Regions from separate parts of the Cellulomonas sp. KU4C genome, predicted to be linked through region 2. Evidence: riboswitches for the same ligand, from Rfam matches in the RefSeq annotation. Region 2 holds a riboswitch; the other holds the start of a gene.
The links. A riboswitch is a leader RNA that binds a small molecule or an ion and turns the genes downstream of it on or off. The one in region 2 is predicted to bind thiamine pyrophosphate.
Positions count from the first base shown of each region.

Region 1: another riboswitch for thiamine pyrophosphate. It lies ahead of AC1VL8_RS03950 (thiamine ABC transporter substrate-binding protein); the one in region 2 lies ahead of AC1VL8_RS13770 (YkoF family thiamine/hydroxymethylpyrimidine-binding protein).

Region 1 is NZ_CP200322.1:834,526-842,291, forward strand. It holds gene AC1VL8_RS03930 (hypothetical protein) at 1-493, opposite strand, end outside; gene AC1VL8_RS03935 (GNAT family N-acetyltransferase) at 607-1,734, shown strand; gene AC1VL8_RS03940 (ABC transporter ATP-binding protein) at 1,753-2,886, opposite strand; gene AC1VL8_RS03945 (ABC transporter permease) at 2,883-4,607, opposite strand; gene AC1VL8_RS03950 (thiamine ABC transporter substrate-binding protein) at 4,618-5,709, opposite strand; TPP riboswitch at 5,796-5,927, opposite strand; gene AC1VL8_RS03955 (DUF4235 domain-containing protein) at 6,065-6,349, shown strand; gene AC1VL8_RS03960 (SAM-dependent methyltransferase) at 6,462-7,181, shown strand; gene mnhG (monovalent cation/H(+) antiporter subunit G) at 7,283-7,705, opposite strand; gene AC1VL8_RS03970 (MrpF/PhaF family protein) at 7,702-7,766, opposite strand, start outside.
Region 2 is NZ_CP200322.1:2,919,229-2,926,994, forward strand. It holds gene AC1VL8_RS13750 (energy-coupling factor transporter transmembrane component T family protein) at 1-454, opposite strand, end outside; gene AC1VL8_RS13755 (energy-coupling factor ABC transporter ATP-binding protein) at 451-1,620, opposite strand; partial or broken gene AC1VL8_RS13760 (ATP-binding cassette domain-containing protein) at 1,703-2,161, opposite strand; gene AC1VL8_RS13765 (ECF transporter S component) at 2,151-2,726, opposite strand; gene AC1VL8_RS13770 (YkoF family thiamine/hydroxymethylpyrimidine-binding protein) at 2,776-3,453, opposite strand; TPP riboswitch at 3,503-3,611, opposite strand; gene AC1VL8_RS13775 (NAD(P)/FAD-dependent oxidoreductase) at 3,647-4,474, opposite strand; gene AC1VL8_RS13780 (FAD-dependent oxidoreductase) at 4,437-4,832, opposite strand; gene AC1VL8_RS13785 (ABC transporter ATP-binding protein) at 4,993-5,808, shown strand; gene AC1VL8_RS13790 (ABC transporter substrate-binding protein) at 5,904-6,905, shown strand; gene AC1VL8_RS13795 (iron ABC transporter permease) at 6,927-7,766, shown strand, end outside.

The DNA of each region.
Region 1 (7,766 bases), 2.1 Mb from region 2:
GGCGGTACACGAACTCACCCGGGGTGAAGTCGCGGAACCGCGGCGTCACGTAGTCGAGCTCGACCTCGCCGACCCCGTCGCCGGCGTCGCGGACGACGACGACGCCCACGGTCTCGTCGCCCCGGAGCACCAGGTAGGCCCACCGGCCGTCCGCCTCCGCCGCACCGCGGAACGACGGGTAGTACCGGGCGATGTCCTCGGCGTGCACGCCGACGACGTGCCGCAGGTAGTGGTCGGCCGCGCCGACGGGCACCACCTGGTAGACGTCCGCGTCGTGCCGCTCCCGGGTCAGACGCCACAGCCAGTAGACGTCGATCACCGCGATCACCGCGTTCATCACCGCGAACGGCCAGATCCCGACGACCGCGTTGTACCCGGCGGCGATCGCGGACCCCGCGAGGTTCATCCACCGGAACCGCAGCACCCGTGCCTGCATCAGCGACACGACGACGAGCGCGGACCCGACCCACCCGATGATCTCCAGCACTGGCATGGCGAGAAGGTACCGCCCGCCAGGCCCGGAGGTATCCGTAGCGACGCTCCGACAACCCGGGACCCGGCCCGAAATCGCTCGACCCGCACCCCGACCGCGCGCAGCATGGCCGGATGACCGCCGACCCGCGGACGGCACCCGTCCTGGTCCCGCTCCCGCTGCCCACCGACCTCGACGCCCCCGACGCGTGGCTGCTGCACGGCATGGTCGACGCCGTCAACGACGTGCTGCTCGACACCTGGGGCACCCGCGACGAGGCCCGGGTGGCCGGCGAGCAGCTCGCGGCGCTGCGCGACCAGGAGTACGTCACCAGGCTGCGGTTCGTCGCGCTCGACGCGCCGCCGGAGGCCGGGCCGCCGGACCCCGCACGGGTGCTGGGGCGCGCCGTCCTCGACCTGCCGCGGCAGGACAACACGCACACCGGCTCGGCCGGCGTCGAGGTCCGGCCCGCGCACCGGGGACGCGGCATCGGCGCGGCGCTGCACGACCTGGTGATCGCGACCGCCCGCGCGCACGGCCGCAGCACCCTGACCGCCTCGTCCGACCACGCCGCCGAGCCCGACGCCGGCCCCGGGACGCTCGCCCCGAGCACGGGCACCGGCCGGGTCCGCGCGGACGACCGGGGCGTCGCCTTCCTCGCCCACCGCGGCTGGACGCTGGAGCAGGTCGTCCGGCGGTCGGTGCTGGACCTGCCGGTCGACGCCCCGGTGCTGGCCGGCCACGCCGCGGCGGCCGCACGGGCCGCGGGACCGGACTACCGGGTGGTCCGGTGGGAGGCGCGCTGCCCCGACGAGCTCGTCGACCAGTTCGCCCACCTCCAGACCCGGATGAGCACCGACGCCCCGAAGGGCGGCCTCGACCTGCGCGAGGACGTCTGGGACGCCGCCCGGGTGCGCGCCGCCGAGCAGACCTACGTCGACCGGGGCATGCCCTACCGCGTCGCGGCGGCGCTGCACCAGCCGACCGGCGACCTCGTGGCGTACACGTCGCTGGTCAGCCGCCCGGACTCCGACGAGTTCGTGTTCCAGGACGACACGCTGGTCCTGCGCGAGCACCGCGGGCACCGGCTCGGGATGCTGGTGAAGACCGCCAACCTGGCCCGGCTCGCCGAGGTGCAGCCCGGCGCCCGGCGGATCGGGACCTGGAACGCCGAGGAGAACGCGCACATGCTCGCGATCAACGTCGCGCTCGGGTTCCGGCCGGCGGGCGGCTCCGGGGAGTGGCAGCTCCGGCTCGGCTGAGACGGCAGGGGCGCCGGCTCAGCCCCCGACGACCGCCACCGCGCCCTCGTCGGCGACCAGCCGCACCCGGTCCCCCGCCGCCGGGTCCGTGCCGCTCGCGGGCAGCGCGGCGGTGACACGCACGTCCTCGGGCTCGAGCACCGCCTCGACCTCCACGCGTCCGCGACGGGTGCGTCGACCGGCGACGACCGCGGACCGGACCGGCGCACCGTCCGGCACGGGCTCGTCCGCGGCGAGCACCCGCCAGCCGCCCGGCGCCACGGCGAGGGTGCCCGGGACCAGCTCGGCGTCGGGCCCGCCCGGCCCCGCGTCGCCCGGCCCCACGACCGGCCCCGCGCCCGGGCCCGCGCCCGGGCCCGCGAGGAACGTCCGGTACCCCAGGAACTCCGCCACGGCCCGGGTCGCCGGCCGCCGCCACAGCTCCTCGGGTGCCGCGACCTGCAGCAGCCGCCCACCGCCCATCACCGCGACGCGGTCGGCGACGGTGAACGCCTCGTCCTGGTCGTGGGTGACGAACAGGGCGGTGGTGCCGGTCGCCACCAGGACCTCGCGCAGGTCGTCCGCCAGCCGCTCGCGCAGGGACCGGTCCAGGGCGGACAGCGGCTCGTCGAGCAGCAGCAGCCGGGGTCGGGGCGCGAGCGACCGCGCGAGGGCGACCCGCTGCCGCTCGCCGCCGGACAGGGTCGCCACCGGGCGCCGGGCGTACCCGGGCAGTCCGACGAGGTCCAGCAGCTCCGCGACCCGGTCGGCCCGGGCACGGCGGTCGAGGTCGCGCAGCCCGTAGGCGACGTTCCCCGCGACGTCCCGGTGCGGGAACAGCTGGCCGTCCTGGAACACCAGCCCGAAGCCGCGGCGGTGCACCGGGACCGCCGCGACGTCGCCGCCGGCCCACCGGACCGAGCCGCCCGCGGGGGGTTCGAGCCCTGCGACGGCGCGCAGCAGCGAGGACTTGCCGCAGCCGGACGGGCCGAGCAGCGCCAGCACCTCGCCGGCGGGGACGTCGAGGGTCACGCCGTCGACGGCGACCACGCCCGCGGACCCGCGCCCGCCCGGGTAGCGCACGACGAGATCGCGCACCGCCAGCCCGGCCGCGCGGGCGTCGGGGTCGGAGGTCGCCCCGGCCGTCGTCGGGCTGGTCACCTGGTCCGTCACAGCTCTCCTCCCACCGGCCCGCGCAGCTGCTCCGCGAGCGCCATCACGCCCGCGGTCAGCAGCGCGAGCACCACGCCCGCCGCGAGCGCCATCCCGTAGTTGTCGGCGCCCGGCTGCCCGATCAGCCGGAACACCACGACCGGCAGCGTCGGCCGGTCGGGCCGGGACAGGAACGAGGTCGCCCCGAACTCCCCGAGCGAGACCGCGAACGCGAACCCCGTCGCGAGGCCCACCGACCGGGCGACCAGGGCGCCGTCCACGGTGGCGAGCACGCGGCCGGGCGCCGCACCGAGCGTGGCCGCGGCCTCGCGCAGCCGGGGGTCGATCGCCCGCAGCACCGGCAGCAGCGACCGGACGACGAGCGGCACCGCGACGACCGCCTGCGCGACCGGCACCAGCACGCCGGTGCTGCGCAGGTCGGTGGCGATGCCGAACGGGTGCCCGAGCGTGAGCAGCGCGCCGAACCCGACGGTCACCGCGGACACCCCGAGCGGCAGCATGAACACCCCGTCGAGCACGCCGACGGCCCGGCGCGCCCCGGGCCGTCGGGGCCGGCGCGAGACGACCAGCGCCACCAGGCCGCCGACCACGAGCGCCAGCAGCGTCGCGTCCACGGCGACCCGCAGCGAGTTGCCCAGCGCCTCCCACACGGTGACGGTCAGCGCGTTGCGCCCGCCCGTCGTGCCGAGCGCACGGTAGTGGTCGAGCCCCCAGCCGTCGCCGGTGCGCAGCGACCCGAGCAGCAGCGCGCCCAGCGGCAGCGCGATCAGCAGCAGCGTCACGGCGGTGACCGCGGCGGGAAGCGGGTGCGGCCGCCGGGTGCCCGGCTCGGACTCCCCGACCAGCTGCAGCGTCCGCTCGCGTCGCGCCCGGGCCCGACCGGCGACGGCCAGCGCCGCGACGACCACCACGACCTGGACCACGGACAGCACCGCGGCGGCACGCAGGTCGAGGAACTGCGTCGTCTGGATCCAGATCTCCGTCTCGACGGTCCCGAACCGCAGGCCGCCGAGCACCAGCACCGTGCCGAACGCGGTCGCGCAGAACAGGAAGACCAGCGACGCCGCCGACGTGATCGCCGGGGTCAGCGCGGGCAGCGTCACCGTCCAGAACGCGCGGGCGGGCGACGCGCCCAGCGACCGGGCGGCCTGCTCGGGCCGCGGGTCGAGCCGCTCCCACAGGCCGCCGACCGTGCGGACCACCACGGCGTAGTTGAAGAACACCAGCGCCGCGACGATCGCCGTGAACGTCCCGTCGAGGTGCAGGGACCCGAGCGGTCCGCCCTCGCGGAGCAGCGCCCGGAACGCGACGCCGACCACGACGGTCGGCAGCACGAACGGCACGGTCACGAACGCCCGCAGCACCCCGCGCCCGGGGAACCGGCACCGGTACAGCACGTACGCGCCGGGCACGCCCAGCAGCACGGACACCACCGTGCCGATCGCGCCCTGCGCCAGCGTGAGCCCGACGATCCGCCAGGTGCGCGGCCGCGCGAACACCTCGGCGAACCCGGACAGGTCCAGCGCCCCGTCGGCCACGAACCCGCGGCTCACGAGCGTCAGCACCGGCCAGGCGAAGAACACCCCGAGGAACACCAGGGGCACCGCGGCGGCCAGCGCCCACGCCGCCGCGCGGCCCCACGCCCACACCCGGTCGCCCGGGCGCGCGGGCGTCCCCGGCCGGGCGGTGCCGGTCGGGGACGCCTGCGCCCAGGTGCTCATCGTCGCGCCGTCAGCCGATCACGAGGTCGGTCCAGTCGCGGACCCACTCGTCGCGGTGCTCGGCGATGTCCGCCAGCGGCACCTCGATCGGCTGCTCGGCCTGCGGGGCCCACCGCGCCCACTCCTCCGGCAGGTCCACCGCGGAGCTCACCGGGTACATGTACATCGAGCCCGGGATGTCGGCCTGGACCTCGTCGGACAGCAGCCAGTCGAGCAGCTGCTGCGCGCCCTCGGGGTTCTGCGCGCCCGCGAGGACGCCCGCGTACTCGACCTGCCGGAAGCAGGTGCCGAGCAGCGCCCCGGTGGTCGGCTCGCCGCCGCCCTCGGGCACGGTCTCCGGCGGGGACGACGCGTAGGACAGGGCGATCGGCCGGGAGCCGCCGCCACCGCCGCCGGAGAAGTCGGTGTAGTACGCGTCGGACCAGCCCTCGGCGACCTTGAGGCCGTTCGCCGTCAGGTCGGTCCAGTACTGCTGCCAGCCGTCCTCGCCGAACGCGCCGACCGTCGCCAGCAGGAACGCCAGGCCCGGGCTGCTCGTCGCGGCGTTGGTGACCACCGTCAGGTCCCGGTACTGCGGCTGGGTGAGGTCCTCGAGCGTCGTCGGCTCGGGCACGCCCTGCGCGGTGAACCAGGCGTGGTCGACGTTCAGGCACACGTCGCCGACGTCGACCGCGGTCAGCGAGCCCGAGTCGTCCGGCGCGTACGCCGCGGCGTCGGCGGCGGCGGGGGCCGACGACGTGTACGGGGCGAGCACGCCCTCGTCGATCGCCCGCGACGCGAACGTCGTGTCGATGCCGTAGACGACGTCGCCCAGCGGGGCGTCCTTGGTGAGGATCAGCTGGTTGACCAGCGCGCCGCCGTCGCCGGGGGCGACCTGCTTGACGGTCAGGCCGGTGTCCGCCTCGAACTGCTCGAGCAGCCCGTCGCTCAGCGCGAACGAGTCGTGCGTGACCAGCGTGACGGTCCCGCCGCCGGCGCCGGTCGACGCGTCGTCGGACGCACCCCCGGCGACCGAGCAGCCCGTCAGGGCCAGGGCGGTGGCGGCCAGCGCGGCCGGGGCGGTGTGCCGGAGCGTCCGGCGGTGCGCGCGCGTGCGCGTCATGGTGGTTCCTCCTCGATGTGCACCGAGGGGGCCGCCCCGTCCCGGACGCGCACCCGCGCGCGAGCACGGGGCACGACGGCACGAGGTGGCTGAGAATCCCGACTCCCTCCGCCGGTGCTAACCGGATCAGGTTCGAGGGTCTGCGGTTCCGTCCGCACTCTCAGCGTCGGTCGGGTGCCACCTGCGGTGACGCCCGGGACGCTCCCCTGTCGTTCGGGGCCGAGGCTACACCCGGTCCGGCGGGCGTCCCGCACGGGCCCGGTGACCTGCGGCGCGGGGGCGGCGGCACTAGCGTGAGGGCAGCACCGGGCCCGGCAGCCGCCGCCCGGACGACGCACGAGCGCAGGAGGTCGCAGTGGCCGACGAAGAGACCCAGTCCACCATCGCCAAGGTCACCGGCCTGATCGTCGCGGGCGCCGTCGCGTGGCTCGCGACGAAGGCCGTCGACACCGCGTGGAAGGCCGCGTCCGGGCACAAGCCGCCGAAGCCCGAGGACGACGCCGACGACATCCGGATCGGGGAGGTCGTCGCCGCCGCGGCCATCACGTCCGCGGCCGTGACGATCGCCCGGGTGCTCGCGACCCGCGGGACGAAGAAGTTCGCGCAGCGCGTCGACACGAACCGCCGCCTGCCGCGCTGACGCGGTCGCGCAAGGCCCCCAGGTCCCCCCGTCGCGCCCGCGCGCGACGGTAGCCTGGGCCATGCCCTCTACCGACGAAACCCCAGGTCAGCGCCGTGCGACGGGTCGCTCCGTGTACACCGTCGACGACGTCCTCGCGCTCCTCGACCAGCTGTTCGAGGAGCGCGCCGACCGGTGGTCCGACCGCGGCGGCACGGACTTCTGGGACGCGTTCTACGCCGACCGCGGCCGCGGCGTGCCGTTCTTCCGCGACGCCCCCGACGAGAGCCTCGTCGCCTGGCACGCCGACGGCCGGCTGCCGCTCGACCCCGGGACCCGGGTGCTCGAGCTCGGCTGCGGGCCGGGCCGGAACGCCGTCTGGCTCGCGCAGCAGGGCTGCGTGGTCGACGCGCTCGACCTGTCCGCGACCGCGCTCGCCTGGGGCCGCGAGCGCGCCGACGCCGCCGGGGTCGCGGTGCGGTTCGTCCGGGCCGACGTGCTCGGCTGGCAGGGCGAGGCGCCCTACGACGTCGTCGTCGACTCCGGCTGCTTCCACCACCTGCCCCCGCACCGCCGGCTCTCGTACCGGTGGCTGCTGGAGCGCGTGCTCCGGCCGGGCGGGCACCTGGCGCTGACCTGCTTCACGACCGGGCACGCCGGTGGCGGCACGGAGGCGGACGACCTCGACCTGTACCGCACCGGCGGCCTCGGCGGTGGCCTCGCCTACGCCCCCGACGACCTGCGCCGGGCGTTCGACTGGCTGACCGAGGTGGAGCTGCGCCCGATGCGCCGGGTCCGGGACGCGACGACGTACGGCGAGGACCTGCTCCAGGTGGCGCTCCTGCGGCGGTGACGCCTCCCCCGAGGGCGCATGAGACACCGCGAGGGCGTACTCCGCGGAGTACGCCCTCGCGGTGTCGGATGCGCCCTCGCGGTGTCGGGTGCGGCCGCGCGTCAGCGCCGGTCCGGCTCCTCGCTGCGCGGCAGCGACGTGGCCGTGTTGCGGGGCAGGTCCGGGGCGTCGCGCTCCGTGGCCATGTCCTGGGCCTCGGTGAGCTCGTCGACCACCAGCAGGTCCCGGCGCACCTTGCCGGTCCGGAAGCCCGCGCGGCCCACCAGGTGCGCCGCGACGGGCGCGGTGAGCATCTGGAACAGCGCGACCAGCACCAGGGCCCACACCGCCCCGCCGGACCGGAGCCGCAGCGCGAGGCCGACCAGGACGAGGATCAGGCCGAGCACCTGCGGCTTCGTGCCGGCGTGCATCCGCGACAGCAGGTCCGGGAACCGCAGCACGCCCACGCCCGCGGCGAACGCGAGCAGCGCCCCGCCCAGCATGCACACGGCCGCGGCGACGTCGGCGACCAGGTCCCAGCTCATCGGGCACTCCCCTCGTCGCTCGCCGTGCCGTCCTCGGCCGGCGCCTCCTTGTGGTGCCCGT
Region 2 (7,766 bases):
GCAGGGCGGCGAGCATCCGGTGTCCGGCCAGCAGCGCGTACGCGTACCGGGGGCTGAGCCGGGCGTGCTGCGTGAGGCTGACCATGAGGGCGCGCGGGGGCGTGCTGGCGAGGAACCCGACGGTGAGCACGCCGATCACCAGGCCGCGCAGCGCGAGCGCCGTGCCGATCACCAGGCCCTCGTGGGTGATCCGCACGGGCGCGCCGGTGAGCACCGGGGTGCCGGGTCGGCTCAGGGCGTTCACCAGGACGAGGCCGACGCCGAACGTCCAGAACGGCACCTGCGCCGTGAGCAGCGCGCGACCACGGACCCCGGCGGCGGCGCGCACGACGACCAGGCCCAGCAGGTACAGCGCCAGCAGGGTGACCGGGTCGAGCAGCAGCAGCGTCGCCAGCGAGACCCCGAGCAGCACCGCGGCCTTGACCGTGGGGTTGCGGGCCGCCAGCGCGCTCACGGGGCGACCCCCGCTGGCGCGTCGACGCCGCGCAGCGCCCGGTCGTCGAGCTCCCGCAGCGCGTGCCGTAGCTGTCCGAGGTCGTCGACCGCGTCGGCGAGCCAGCGCAGCACCCGCGGCACCCGCAGCCGGGCGGCGTCCAGCAGCCCGGGGTCGCGCAGCAGCGTGAGCGGCCCGACGTCCGCGATCAGGCGCCCGTCGGTGACGACCAGCACCCGGTCCGCGGTGCCGGCGACCGCCCGCAGGTCGTGGCAGGAGAACAGCACGCCGCGGCCCTGCGCCGCGGCGGCGGTCAGCGCCCGGAGCGCCGCGACGGTGCCGTGCCGGTCGAGACCGAACGTCGGCTCGTCGGCGAGCAGGAACGGCCGGTCGTGCACGAGCGCCGCGGCGAGGCCGAGACGGCGCTGCTGCCCGCCGGAGAGCTGGTGCGGGTGGTGGTCGGCGTGCCCGGTGAGGTCGAACCGGTCGAGCACGTCGGCGACCCGCGCGTCCGTCGCCGGCCCGCGGGGCAGTCCGGCGGCGACCTCGGCGCGCACGGTCGTCCGGGACAGCTGGTGCTCGGGGTTCTGGAGGACCAGGCCCGCGCGGGGTCCGGTCACCGTGCCCGCGGCGGGGCGGGCGACCCCGGCCAGGCAGGCGAGCAGCGTCGACTTGCCGCTGCCGTTCGGGCCGACCAGGGCGACCACCTCGCCGGCCCGGAGGGTCAGGTCGACGTCCTGCAGCACGGGGGCGACGTCCCGGCGGCGGCGACCGGGGGCCGGCGGGGGAGCGACGGCCAGCCCGCGGGCGACCAGCGTCGGACCGGCACCGCGGGGGACGACCGCCGACGCGGGTGCCCGGGCCGCGAGGTCCAGCACCCGCCGCTGGTGCTCGGGCGACCCGACGGGCCCGCCGAACGCCGCGGCGAGCTCCACGTCGAGCGGCAGCCAGCAGCCGCGGGCGAGCAGGTCGGCGCCGGCCCGGCTCGCGACGTCGGCGGCGGGGCCGTCGTGCGTGATGCGGCCCTGGCGGTCGAGCACCACCCACCGCCCGGGCAGGCCGGCCAGCCCCGCGTCGCCCGCGAGCTCGTCGAGCCGGTGCTCGACCAGGACGCAGCCCGCCCCGGTCCGGTCCCGGGCGGCGGCCAGTGCCGACCGGACCGCCGCGACCCCGTCGGCGTCGAGCATCGAGGTCGGCTCGTCGAGCAGCAGCAGCGCGGGCCCGGGCGCGAGGGCCGCGGCCAGGGCGACCCGCTGCAGCCTCTCCGCCGGACAGCCCGTCGGTGCGCCGGTCGCGCAGGTGCGCGGCGCCGGTGACGTCCAGCGCGCGGTCGACCGCGGCGCCGATCCGGTCGGGGTCGACGCCGAGGTTCTCCAGCGGGAACGCCACCTCCTCGTCGACGTCGGGCAGGCACACGCCGGTCTCGGGGTCCTGCGCGAGCACGCCGACGACGTCGGCCAGCCCGGCGACGGTCGTCGTGGCGACGTCCCGGCCGGCGACGCGGACCCGCCCGGTGACCCGGGCCGGCACGACGTGCGGGACGGCGCCGTGCAGGCAGCGCAGCACCGTGGACTTGCCCGCCCCGGACGGCCCGAGCAGCAGCACCTGCTCCCCGGGCGCGACGCGCAGGTCGACCGGCCCGACGCCGTCGCCGGTCGCGAACACCGCCTCGAGCGCCTCGGCGTGCAGGACCGGCACGGCGTCGTCGGTCGCGGCGTCAGCGGTCACGACGCACCACGGCGGGTTCGAGGTCCCGCTCCGCGCGGACGATCGCGAACCCGTCCAGCACCCCGGTCCGGCGCAGCGCGTCGACGAGCACCTTCGCGAGCAGCCCGCCGAGCAGCACCCCGGACGCGACCTGGAGGCCGAGCCGCAGCAGCAGGATGTCCTGCCCGTACCAGCCGAACCGCACCGCCGACCAGGCGAACACGAGCCCGGCGCCGAGCGCGCCCGACACCGCGAACCGCGCCCAGCCGAACCGCCGGTACCGGCCCAGCGCGAACGGCAGCTCGCTGCCGAGCCCCTGGATCGCGGCGGCGACGAGCAGCAGCGGACCGACGGGGGAGCCCAGGAACACCACCTCGACCACCGACGCGATCACCTCGGCGAGGATCCCGACGCCGGGGCGGCGGATCACCGCGACGGCCACGGGCGCGACGATCAACCAGCCGCCGAGCAGCACGTGCTGCGCGAGGTCGCCGGCCGGTCCCATCAGCACCGCGAGGGCGTTCCACGCCTGGACGAGCGCCCAGTACAGGAAGCCGAACACGACGCCCAGCATCACGAGCAGCACGATCTCCTTGAGCTCGAGACGAGCCCGCCGGGTCGGCCCCGGCCCCGCGTCACGCACCGGCGTGGGACGGGCTGTTGAGCGACAGGGTCAGGTGGCTCGTGACGTGCTGCACGCCGCGGCCCACCGTCGTCCACGCGCCGACGACGGCCTCGAGCACCGCACCGAGGTCGCCCTCGAGGCGGGTGACGAAGTGCTCCGAGGCGCGGACGGTGCCGCCCGCCCGGGCGAGGGCGATCGCGGCCTCGATGTCGCGCATGTGGTCCGGCTCGACCCCGGCCCGGACGTCGTCGGCGAGCGGGTACAGCGCCCACTCGGCGGCGGCGAACCGGCCGGTGCGCCGACCGGTGGGCGGCTCGACACCGCGAGGTCCGGCGCCGCCGGGCAGGTCGCACCGGACCTCCCCGGGGCAGCCGCGGGACAGGTGCACGGTGACGGCGGCGTGCTCGCCGGACGCCGCGACGGCCTCGGTCAGGTCGGTCAGCCAGCGCAGCAGGTCGGCCTCGTCGCCGCCCGCGTAGGTGCTGACGTCGCCGGTGCGCAGGACGAGCCCGGCGGGGTCGGCGGCGGCGAGCGCGCCGCGGATCACGTCGACGTAGCGGTCGGCCATCACGGCGACCGTGACGCGCGCGCCGACGCCGAACCGCACCGGGTCGGCGGTCAGGTCGGCGGCCGGCCCGGCGATCGGCCCGGCGGCGCGGGCGAGGGTGGTGGGGGCGGTGTCGGTCATCGGCGTCCTCCGTGCGTCGGTCAGCACGGGAGGACGGCGGACGGGTGCCCGGCGCCCTGCATTCGCTTCCTGCGCTGGCATGACCCAGATCAGGTTCAACGGTCGGAGTTCGAGTACTCCCTCTCAGCCCGGCTCACCGGACTCCCGTGCTTCGACCGGAACGCTAGCACCCGGCCGCGCGCACGAGCAGGGGTCAGACCTTCCCCTGGATCAGCCGGTGCCAGTAGATCTGCGGCTCGAGGTACCGGTCGAACAGCAGCAGGCTGCGGCGCGGCCGGGCGAGCTCGGGGAACGGCAGGGTCGGCAGCGGGCGGCCGTCGCGGTCGTGCTCGGCGAGCAGCAGGTGCCGCAGCGAGGTGGTGACGGGCGCGACCGTGTAGCCGTCGTAGCGCCGCATCCCGCCGCGGGTCCGCCGGGCCCGGATGTTGCGGGCGACGACCGGCACCTGGCGGCGCAGCGCCCCGCCGGAGGGCACCGTCGCGACCGCCGCCGCGTCGCCGAGCCCCCACACCCGCGGGTGGGTGCGGTGCTGGAGGGTGCCGGGGTCGACGTCGACGAAGCCCTCGGCGTCGCCGAGCCCGCTGTCCGCGACCCACGCCGGCGCGCGGTGCGGCGGGGCGAGGTAGAGGGCGTCGTAGGGGAGGGTCGCGGGGCCGTCGTCGCCGGACACGTGCAGCGCGCGGTCGTCGGGGTCGACGGCGTCGAGGCGCACGCCGGTCCGCACGTGGACGCCGAAGTCCGCCGCGGCCGCGCGCAGCTCGCGGTCCGCGCGGGCGTGCTGCACCAGGTGCGGGGCCTCGACGAGCAGGTCGACGCGGATGTCCCCGAGCACGCCGGTGCGCCGCCAGTGGTCGGCGGCGGCGAACAGCGGCTTCAGCCCGACCGGGGCGCACGGGGTGTGCCGGTCCGCGATCGCGAACACGGCGCGGCCGGCGGTGAGGGCGGACAGCATCGTCCAGGTCCGCTCGGCGAGCTCGGGCAGGTCAGCTCGTCGCGGCGTGCGGGGTGGCGACGGCCGCACGGGACCCGGGGACCGCGTCCCAGTCCACCTGGGACCCGGGGCAGACGGCGAGGTCGCCGTAGCCGAGCTCCGTCCCGTCGGCGAGGTGCACGACGGACCGCCCGGGGTCGACGCGCACCACGTGGTCGGCGTAGCGGTGCACCCCGGCGGGGACCACCTCGTCCTGCGGCCGGCGCAGCTCGTCGAGGGTCGCCGTGCCCGACGCCACGTACGACAGCATCGGGCGGTAGTGGTGGACGCTCGCCGGCTCGACCACGGCGACGTCCCGGCACCCGTCGCGCCGCAGCCGGCCCGCCAGGGACAGGCCGGCGTTGCCGCCGCCGATGATGAGGACGTCGTGCCGCTGGGGGGTGCTCATGGTGCGCCTCGCTCCGTCGTCGTGCGGGGCCCGGGTCCTGAGCCTCGGGGTGCTGCGGCCACGCTAGGCGAGCCGGGACGTGCCCGCCGGTCGGGACGCGGATTGCCAGATGAGGTAAGGCTTGGCTAATGTCCCGCACGTGCCCGCCCACCCCGCCGCGATGACCGCCGCCGACGTCAGCATCGGCTACGGCGGCGACCCCGTCGTCACCGGCGCCACCGTCGACCTCGCCGCCGGCCGCGTGACCGCGCTGGTCGGCCCGAACGGGTCGGGCAAGTCGACGCTGCTGCGCGGCATGGCCCGGCTGCAGCGGCTGTCCGCCGGCGACGTGACCCTGGGCGGCGCCGACGCGTCCCGGCTGTCGGCCCGCGACTTCGCGCGCCAGGTGACCCTGCTCGCGCAGCAGCGGCCGACGCCCGCCGGGATCACGGTGCGCGACGCCGTCGAGTTCGGCCGGCACCCGCACCGGCAGGGCTGGCGCGGCACCGACCCCGACGGGCACGACGCCGTCGACCGGGCTCTGGAGCTCGCCGGGATCGCCGACCTCGCGGGCGACGACATCGACGCCCTGTCCGGCGGCCAGGTGCAGCGCGTCTGGTTCGCGTCCGCGCTCGCGCAGGACACCGGGGTGCTGCTGCTCGACGAGCCGACCAACCACCTCGACCTGCGCTACCAGGTGGAGGTGCTCGAGCTGATGCGCGCGCTCGCGGACGTCCACGACGTCGCGGTCGGCGTCGTGCTGCACGACCTCGAGCAGGCCGCCGCCGTCGCCGACCGGGTGCTGGTGCTCAGCGCCGGCCGGGTCGTCGCGGACGGGCCCCCCGAGCAGGCGCTCACGTCCGCGCTGCTCAGCGAGGTGTACGAGATCGACGTCGACGTGCACGCCGACCCCCGGACGGGCCACCTCGCGGTGCGCACCCCGCGGCTGGCGCTGCGGCGGGTCGCCGCCGTGGAACCGGCGCCCGTCGGCGCCTGAGGCACCCCGACCAGACCACCGCCGCACCACCGGTGCGGCGCCGAGGGGCGAGACGCGCGGAGCCCCGGAACCCACCCGCGCAGACACGAGGAACCATGACCACGCGACGCACGCTGACCGCCCTGGTGGCCGTCGGCGCGCTGGCTGCCCTGGCGGCCTGCGGCACCACCGACGAGCCCACCTCCGACGCCTCCACCCCCGCGGCGGACGGCGCGGGCGCGGTGTCGATCACGGACGACCGCGGCGAGACCGTCGAGCTCGACGCCCCCGCGACCCGCGTGGTGTCGCTGGAGTGGATGCAGACCGAGATGCTCACCTCGCTCGGGATCACCCCGGTCGGCGCGGCCGACGTCGAGGGCTACACCTCGTGGGTCGGCACCAGCGTGCCGCTGGTCGGCGAGCCCGAGGACGTCGGCACCCGCGGCGAGCCCTCGGTCGAGGCCATCGCCGCGCTCGAGCCGGACCTCATCATCGGCGTCACCTCATCGATCCCCGAGGGCGCGATGGAGCAGATGGAGCGGATCGCCCCGGTCGCGCTGTTCGACGGCGCGGACGCCGCCGACCCGATCGGCTACGTCGAGCAGACCTTCCGGTCCGTCGCCACGCTGGTCGGCGAGGACGACGCGGCCGACGAGGTCGTCGCGGCCTCCGAGGCGAAGGTGGCCGAGAACGCCCAGACGCTCGCCGACGCCGGACTGGCCGGTACGCCGGTCGTGTTCGCCTCCCCGTACGCCGAGGGCGCGAACGTGACCATCCGGATGCACGGCCCGCGCACCGCGTTCCAGGCCGTCGCCGACGCGATGGGCCTGACCGCCGCGTGGACCGACCCGGGCGACGACGCGTACGGCCTGTCGTACGTGGACGTCGAGGGCCTGACCGCGCTGCCGGCCGAGACCCGGTTCCTGTACTGGGGCAACGACTCCGAGGACGACGTCGTCGAGACCTCCCTCGCGTCGAACCCGGTCTGGCAGTCCCTGCCGTTCGTGCAGCAGGGCCACGTGTCCCGCGCGGGCGTCGGCATCTGGGCCTACGGCGGCCCCGAGTCGCTGGCCGGCTGGTCGGACGACCTCGTCGCGCAGCTCACCGCCGCCGAGTGACCCGCACCCGCTGAGCACGCCGTGACGACCCCACCGACCACCGCCTCCCGGCGGCCCGACGCCCCGCGCGTCCGGGCCGCCGGCCCCGGCGCCGTCCCGCCGGCCCGCGCGGGTGTCCCGGACGGCACCGGGCGCGACCGGCAGCCGGTGCGGGTCGTCGTCGTGCTCGCGCTCCTGGTCGCCTGGCTGGCGGCCGCCGCCGCGTGGCACCTGACCCAGGGCACCGCGGACGTGACCGTCGCCGAGCTCTGGCAGGCGCTCACGGGGCAGGGCGACCTCGACCAGGCGGCCGCGGTGGTCACGGCGTCGCGGCTGCCGCGGCTCGCGGCGGGCGTGCTGGTCGGCTGCGCGCTCGGCGCGTCGGGCGCCGCGCTCCAGGGCGTGGCACGCAACCCGCTGGCCGCCCCGGACACGCTGGCGGTCAACGCCGGCGCGTACGTGGCGGTCACCGCGGCGGCCGTCTTCGGCGCGACGCTCGGGGCGATCCCGAGCGTCGTCGTCGCGTTCGTCGGCGGCCTCGCCGCGGCGGGGCTGGTCATCGCCCTGTCCGGCGGGGCGGCCGCGTCGCCGGTCCGGCTGGTGCTCGGCGGCTCCGCGATCACCCTCGGCCTGGTGTCGGTGACCCAGGCGATGCTCGTGCTGTTCCCCTGGGAGACCCAGGGCCTGTTCGCGTGGGGTGCCGGGTCGCTCGGCCAGAACGGCATGGGCACCGTCCGCGCCGTGCTGCCGGTCGTGCTCGTCGCGCTCGCCGGGCTGCTGCTGCTCGGCCGCCGGATCGACCTGCTGCAGCTCGGCGACGACGCAGCCCGGTCGCTCGGCGTCGACGTCGGCCGCACCCGGCTGGTGGGGGTCGTGCTGGCG